2 regions of the Microbacterium sp. NPDC057407 genome follow, and region 1 is predicted to be linked to the other one. Evidence: predicted binding sites of a transcription regulator. Region 1 holds the regulator's gene; the other holds the start of a gene.
The links. Region 1 encodes HrcA, which represses chaperone genes, less so after heat shock. Its sites were predicted from a motif close to TTNGCACTCGNNNNNNNCGAGTGCNAA; they were not measured.
Positions count from the first base shown of each region.

Region 2: a site for HrcA is predicted at 2,224-2,250, ahead of groL (chaperonin GroEL). Genes of this name have one in related genera too.

Region 1 is NZ_JBHVCA010000002.1:496,196-499,600, forward strand. Features, by position in the region: gene dnaJ (molecular chaperone DnaJ) at 1-666, opposite strand, end outside; gene hrcA (heat-inducible transcriptional repressor HrcA) at 715-1,755, opposite strand; gene hemW (radical SAM family heme chaperone HemW) at 1,860-3,077, opposite strand; gene ACFUTX_RS07265 (DUF1990 family protein) at 3,085-3,405, opposite strand, start outside.
Region 2 is NZ_JBHVCA010000001.1:697,939-701,343, forward strand. Features, by position in the region: gene ACFUTX_RS03375 (DUF2332 domain-containing protein) at 1-886, shown strand, start outside; gene ACFUTX_RS03380 (DUF3263 domain-containing protein) at 896-1,147, shown strand; gene ACFUTX_RS03385 (LytR C-terminal domain-containing protein) at 1,180-1,749, shown strand; gene ACFUTX_RS03390 (cold-shock protein) at 1,919-2,116, shown strand; gene groL (chaperonin GroEL) at 2,285-3,405, shown strand, end outside.

The DNA of each region.
Region 1 (3,405 bases):
GAGGCCGGTCTCGACGCCCGCGGGGATGTCGAGCGAGACCGTCCGCCGCGCACGCACGCGCCCCTGCCCCTGGCAGGTCGCGCACGGGTACGGGATCGTGGTGCCGTAACCCTGGCAGACATTGCACGGCTGGTTCGTGATCACGTTGCCGAGAAGGCTGCGGACCTGGCGCTGCACGTGCCCGGTGCCGTGGCAGATGTCGCACGTCACCGGGCTCGTGCCCGGCTGGCAGCACGAACCCTGACAGGTGTCGCACAGGACCGCGGTGTCGACCTCGATGTCGCGGTGGACGCCGAACACGACGTCGCCGAGTTCGAGAGTGACCCGCACGAGGGCGTCCTGCCCGCGCTCTCGGCGGGACCGGGGACGCGCTCCGCGGGAGCCGCCTCCCGCCGCGCCGAAGAACGTCTCGAAGATGTCGTTGAACCCGCCGAAGCCGCCGGCTCCCGCGAATGGACTGTCGCCGCCGCCCATGTCGTAGCGCGCGCGCTGCTCGGGGTCGCTGAGAACGTCGTAGGCGTGCGTGACGAGCTTGAAGCGCTCGGACGCCTCCTCGCCCGGATTCACGTCGGGGTGCAGCTCCCGGGCCAGCTTCCGGTAGGCCTTCTTGATCTCGTCGGTCGAGGCGTCGCGAGAGACACCCAGAACCTCGTAGTGGTCAGCCACATTCGCCTTCCTGCCCGCGTTCCCGCGGGTTCGTTCGTGCGCGCCGCCTCAGCGGCTGCTCTCGTCTTCTTCGAGCATTCGCGTCAGATAGCGCGCGACGGCTCGCACCGCCGCGAGATTCGTCGGATAGTCCATGCGCGTCGGCCCCATCACGCCGACGCGAGCCCGTGACCCGGTCGCGTCGTAATCGCTCGCGACGACGGATGCCTCGGCGAGCCCGAACGGCTCGTTCTCACGCCCGATGCTGGCAGACAGACCCTTCTCGTCGGCCACCATCTCACCCATCAGCCTGAGAATGGTGACCTGCTCCTCGATGGCTTCGAGGAGCGGGTAGATGCTGCCGCGGAAGTCCGCCTCCCGCCGTGCGAGCGTGGCGCTGCCCGCCATCACGAGCCGGTCCTGGCGGAACTCGTCCAGCTCCTCGGCCACCACCCGCGCGATCTCCGTCGTCGCGAGCTCACGCGGCGCCGATGCCGTGGACGCGCGCTCGAGGTGATCCTGAAGCCGCTGGAGACCGTCGCGCACGGAGCGCCCGACCAGGAGCGTGCCGAGTTCGGCGCGAATGCGCGCCAGATCGGCCTCATCGAACTCCTCGCGCACGAACGCCATGCGCTGCGACACGCGTCCCGTGTCGGTGACGACGATCACCAGCATCCGTCCGCCGCCGAGTTGCACGAGCTCCACATGGGTGACGTTCGCGCGGGCGAACGAGGGGTACTGCACGATCGCGACCTGACCGGTCAGCTGCGTGAGAGCACGCACGGTCCGGGCGAGCACGTCATCGAGGTCGCCCGGACCCTCCAGGAACGACGTGATCGCCGTCCGCTGCGCGGCGCTGAGCGGACGCACTTCGGCCAGGTGGTCGACGAAGACGCGGTACCCCTTGTCGGTGGGGACCCGCCCCGACGAGGTGTGGGGGGCGACGATCAGCTCCTCGTCCTCGAGAAGCGCCATGTCGTTGCGGATGGTGGCCGCCGAGACCCCGAAGGCGTGACGCTCGACGATGGCCTTGCTGCCGACGGGCTCACGGGTGTCGACGTAGTCTTCGACGATCGCCCGAAGCACTTGCAGACCGCGCTCGCTGACCATCCCGCCTCCTCACGCCTGCTGGCACTCGCATGACTGGAGTGCCAATTCTACCGGATGAGCCTGGCGACGGCCGGATCCTGCCGCCCGTCAGCGCGCCGCCGCGGCTAGTCCGTGAGGGCGCGGACCACGGCATCCGCCAGCAGTCGACCGCGCCGGGTGAGGACGATGCGCCCGCGGATCGCGGACGGCCCGTCGACGAGTCCGTCGGCGATGAGAGTCGCGACGGCGCTCCGTCCCTCCCCCAGGATCTCGGACACGGGCAGACCTTCGCGGATGCGGGTTCGCAGGAGGATGTTCTCGAGAGCCCGGGCGTCCGCGTCGGGCACTTCCCGTGCGGCGGCGGGCGACTCGCCTCGCGCCAGCCGCTGCGCGTAGGCCGCGGGGTGCTTCACGTTCCAGAAGCGGACGCCGCCGATGTGACTGTGCGCTCCCGGCCCGAATCCCCACCAGTCCGCGCCCTGCCAGTAGGCGAGATTGTGACGCGACCGCTGGTCGTCACCGCGCGCCCAGTTCGAGACCTCGTACCATTCGAATCCCGCGCCGGTCAGCAGTTCGTCGGCGAGCTCGTACATGTCGGCCTGAAGGTCGTCGTCCGGAGCGGGAACCTCGCCGCGGCGGATCTGCCTCGCCAGCTTCGTGCCGTCCTCGATGATGAGGGCGTAAGCCGACACATGGTCGGGCTCGAGGTCGACCGCCGTCCGCAACGACTCCCGCCAATCGTCCAGCGACTCCCCCGGCGCACCGTAGATCAGGTCGACGCTGACATCGAGCCCCGCCCGCCGAGCGGCGGCGACGGCGGTCCGCACGTTGGCGGGGTCGTGCGTTCGGTCGAGGGCGGCGAGCACGTGGGGGACGGCGGACTGCATGCCCACCGAGAGGCGCGTGACACCGGATGCCGCGAGCTCGGCCGCAACCGCGTCGGTGACCGTGTCGGGGTTGGCCTCGACGGTGACCTCCGCCCCGTCGACGATCCCGAAGGCGTCGCGGACACCGCCGAGCATGCGGGCGAGGTCGCCCGCGGGCAGCAGGGTCGGGGTTCCGCCGCCGAAGAACACCGTGGCCGCGGGTCGGACGGGACCGATGCCCGAGAGCAGGTCCCGGGCGAAGGACACCTCGTGCAGCAGCGTGTCGGCGTACTCGTCCTGCCGCGCCCCACGGAGCTCGCCGGCGGTGTACGTGTTGAAGTCGCAATAGCCGCAACGGACCCGGCAGAAGGGCACGTGCAGGTAGACGCTGAACGGCGTCGCGGGATCGGCGGCGGTGCCGGCCGGGAACGAGCCGTCGGCGGGGACCGCCTCGCCGAGGGGAAGCGCGGAGCCCATCAGCGGCTCACGCGGGCGTCGTGTAAAGCGGCGAGATCGCGCGGAGATACCGGGTGAAGAGCTCACGACGGCGGCGACGCGTGAGACCGGGCAGCATGCGGTAGAGCAGCGCCGCGGGGGCGTCGAACGCGCGGACGGTGAACCAGACCTCGTCGTTCTCGTTCCACTCCACCATGAACGACTCCTCCCCGCTCACCACCGAATCGCCGACGGTCCCCAGCGCGAACCCGACCCGACGTGGCTCCTCGATGGCGAAGATCACGCGGAGCTCGGCATCCGCCCGCATGCCCTTCACTCGGCCGTCCACCCGGACGGTGGTGCCCGCACC
Region 2 (3,405 bases), on a different contig from region 1:
CCGCGATGCCGAGGTCCAGGCCGTGCTCGCGCGGATCCCGGCCACCCGCCGGCAGCCGCCGCTCGTCTTCGCGGTGACCCGCATGCTCGGGGCCCCCGAGGCGGCTTTCCCGCTCTGGGCGGGGTGGCTCTTCGAGCACGCCGACGAGGTCGTGGCCGAGGCATCCCGTCGCTCGCTCCAGACCAATGAGCCGCAGCGCTGCGCAGCCCTGCTCCCCGCGCTGTCGACGGTGCCCGGTCCGATCGCGCTGCTCGAGGTGGGTGCGAGTGCGGGGCTGTGCCTCTACCCCGACCGGTACTCCTACCGCTACAGCGACGGTCGCCGCCTCGACCCGCCCGGCGGGGCCGCGGCGGTGGTGCTCGAGTGCCGTGTGACGGGCTCTCCGCCGCTCGCCCTTCCGGACGTGGTGTGGCGGGCCGGGATCGACCTGGCCCCGCTCGACGCGGGCGACGCCGGCGACCGCCGCTTCTTGACGTCGCTGGTGTGGCCGGGCGAGACGGGCCGGGCGGATCGTGTCGAGGCGGCCCTCGACATCGCCGCCGCGGACCCGCCCCTGATGCTGGCCGGCGACGCGTCCGACCCCGACGTGCTCCGCGACGCCGCGGCGCGCGCACCGGACGGCGTCCGCCTGGTCGTCACCACCCCCGGGGTGCTGCCGCACGTCCCGCGCGCCGGGAGGGAACGGCTGATCGAGGCGCTCTCGGGCCTCGACGCCGTGTGGATCACGATCGACCCGCCCGGACTGCACGGGGCGTGGCATCCGCCCGTCGATCCCGCGACCTGGGGCGGGTTCGTGCTGGGCCGGGACGGCGTGCCGCTCGCGGCGGTCGATCCGCTCGGGGCGTTCGTGGAGTGGCGCGCGGGCGATCGGGCGCACCGGGGTTAGCGTGATCACGTGCCCCTCTCCGACCGCGACCAGGCGATCCTCGCGTTCGAGGCCGAGTGGCGCCGTCACGCGGGGGCGAAGGAAGAGGCGATCCGGTCCGAGCTGGGAATGGCGCCCGCGCGGTACTACCAGCTCCTCGGCCGACTGATCGACACCGCCGAGGCGCAGGCGTACGACCCGATGCTGGTGAAGCGGCTGCGGCGGCTCCGCGACGCGCGCGTGCGAGCTCGGGGCCTTAGCGCCTCCGGTGGCGCCCGCTGAGGTCGTACGGGCGCTCCCGATAACATCGTCTGGTGTCGAAAACGACCTTCCCTCGCGATCGCTTCGACGATCTGCCCGACGCGCATCGCGTCGGCGCCCACCGGGCCGAGAACCCTCGGCTGAAGGCATGGGTGGTGCTGCTGTGGGCGGCGCTGGCCACGATCGTGCTCATCGTGGCGGGGATCTTCGGCACACTGCTGGTGTCGGGACGCATCGAGCTGTTCCCGACCCCCACTCCGACCGTCGCCCCGACTCCGGAGGTCAGCCCCGTGGTCGACACCAGCTATCAGGTGGTGATCCTGAACGCGACGCCCGAGCAGGGCCTGGCGACCCAGATGAAGGACGCGGTGGTCGCGGCGGGCTGGGCCGACGGCGCCGTCCTCCCCAGCGATGCGAGCTCGGACGACTTCCCCGAGACCACCGTGTACTACCTCACCCCCGAAGATGAGGCGGCGGCCGCGGGGCTCGCCGAGGTGATCGGCGGAGCCCGCATCGAGCAGAGCGAGGTCTACCAGCCCGCGGAGGCGGGGACGAAGCAGCTCACGGTCGTCATCGGGCTCGATCGGACGGCTGCCGGGCAGACCCCGACGCCGACCCCCTGAGGGCCGTGCGGGGTCCTCTCGCGGCTCGACCGGACACGCACGAACGGCCCCGTGTTTCCGCCCGGTAAACAGTTGTGTCCCGGCGTGTCAACAAGTGCCGCATCGGGCCTCAGGCTCCCCGAGCGCGTGCATACGATGATCCCAGCCGTACCAGCATCAGGAGATTCGCATGACTCAGGGCACCGTCAAGTGGTTCAACGCCGAGAAGGGCTTCGGCTTCATCACGGCGGAAGGACAGGACGTCTTCGTCCATTACTCGAACATCGACATGTCGGGCTTCCGCGTCCTCGAAGAGGGGCAGACGGTGGAGTTCACCGTCGGCACGGGACAGAAGGGGCCCCAGGCAGAGTCGGTGCGCGTCATCTGATCTTCGCCTGTTCCACGCAGAAACGGGATGCCGCGGCATCCCGTTTCTGCGTGTTTCGGCGCTTCGTCGGGTGGCTTGCACTCCCCAGGGGTGAGTGCCAGAATGGATTAGCACTCCGGTTTGTTGAGTGCTAATCCATAAGCCCCGTCCTGGGAGGACGAAACACACATGGCAAAGATCATCGCTTTCGATGAGGAGGCCCGTCGCGGCCTCGAGCGCGGCCTGAACACCCTGGCCGACGCCGTCAAGGTGACCCTGGGCCCCCGCGGTCGCAACGTCGTTCTCGAGAAGAAGTGGGGCGCACCCACGATCACGAACGACGGTGTCTCGATCGCGAAGGAGATCGAGCTCGACGACCCGTACGAGAAGATCGGCGCGGAGCTCGTCAAGGAGGTCGCGAAGAAGACCGACGACGTCGCCGGTGACGGCACGACGACGGCCACCGTGCTCGCCCAGGCGCTCGTGCGCGAAGGCCTGCGCAACGTGGCGGCCGGCGCCGACCCCATCTCGCTGAAGCGCGGCATCGAGAAGGCCGTCTCGGCCATCACCGCCGAGCTGCTCGAGGGCGCCAAGGAAGTCGAGTCGAAGGACCAGATCGCCGCGACCGCGTCGATCTCGGCCGCAGACCCCGAGATCGGCCAGCTCATCGCCGAGGCCATCGACAAGGTCGGCAAGGAGGGCGTGGTCACGGTCGAGGAGTCGCAGACCTTCGGCACCGAGCTCGAGCTCACCGAGGGCATGCGTTTCGACAAGGGCTACATCAACCCCTACTTCGTCACCGACCCCGAGCGTCAGGAAGCGGTCTTCGAAGACCCGTACATCCTCATCGCCAACCAGAAGATCTCGAACATCAAGGACCTTCTGCCCATCGTCGACAAGGTGATCCAGGACGGCAAGGAGCTCGTCATCATCGCCGAAGACGTCGAGGGCGAGGCGCTGGCGACGCTGGTGCTGAACAAGATCCGCGGCATCTTCAAGTCGGTGGCCGTGAAGGCTCCCGGCTTCGGTGACCGTCGCAAGGCGCAGCTGCAGGACATCGCGATCCTCACCGGTGGCCAGGTCGTCACCGAAGAGGTCGGTCTCAAGCTCGAGAACGCCACGCTCGACCTGCTCGGCCGGGCTCGCAAGGTCATCGTCACGAAGGACGAGACCACGATCGTCGAGGGTGCCGGCGACGGCGCGCAGATCGAGGGTCGCGTCACGCAGATCCGTCGCGAGATCGAGAACACCGACAGCGACTACGACCGCGAGAAGCTCCAGGAGCGCCTCGCCAAGCTCGCCGGCGGCGT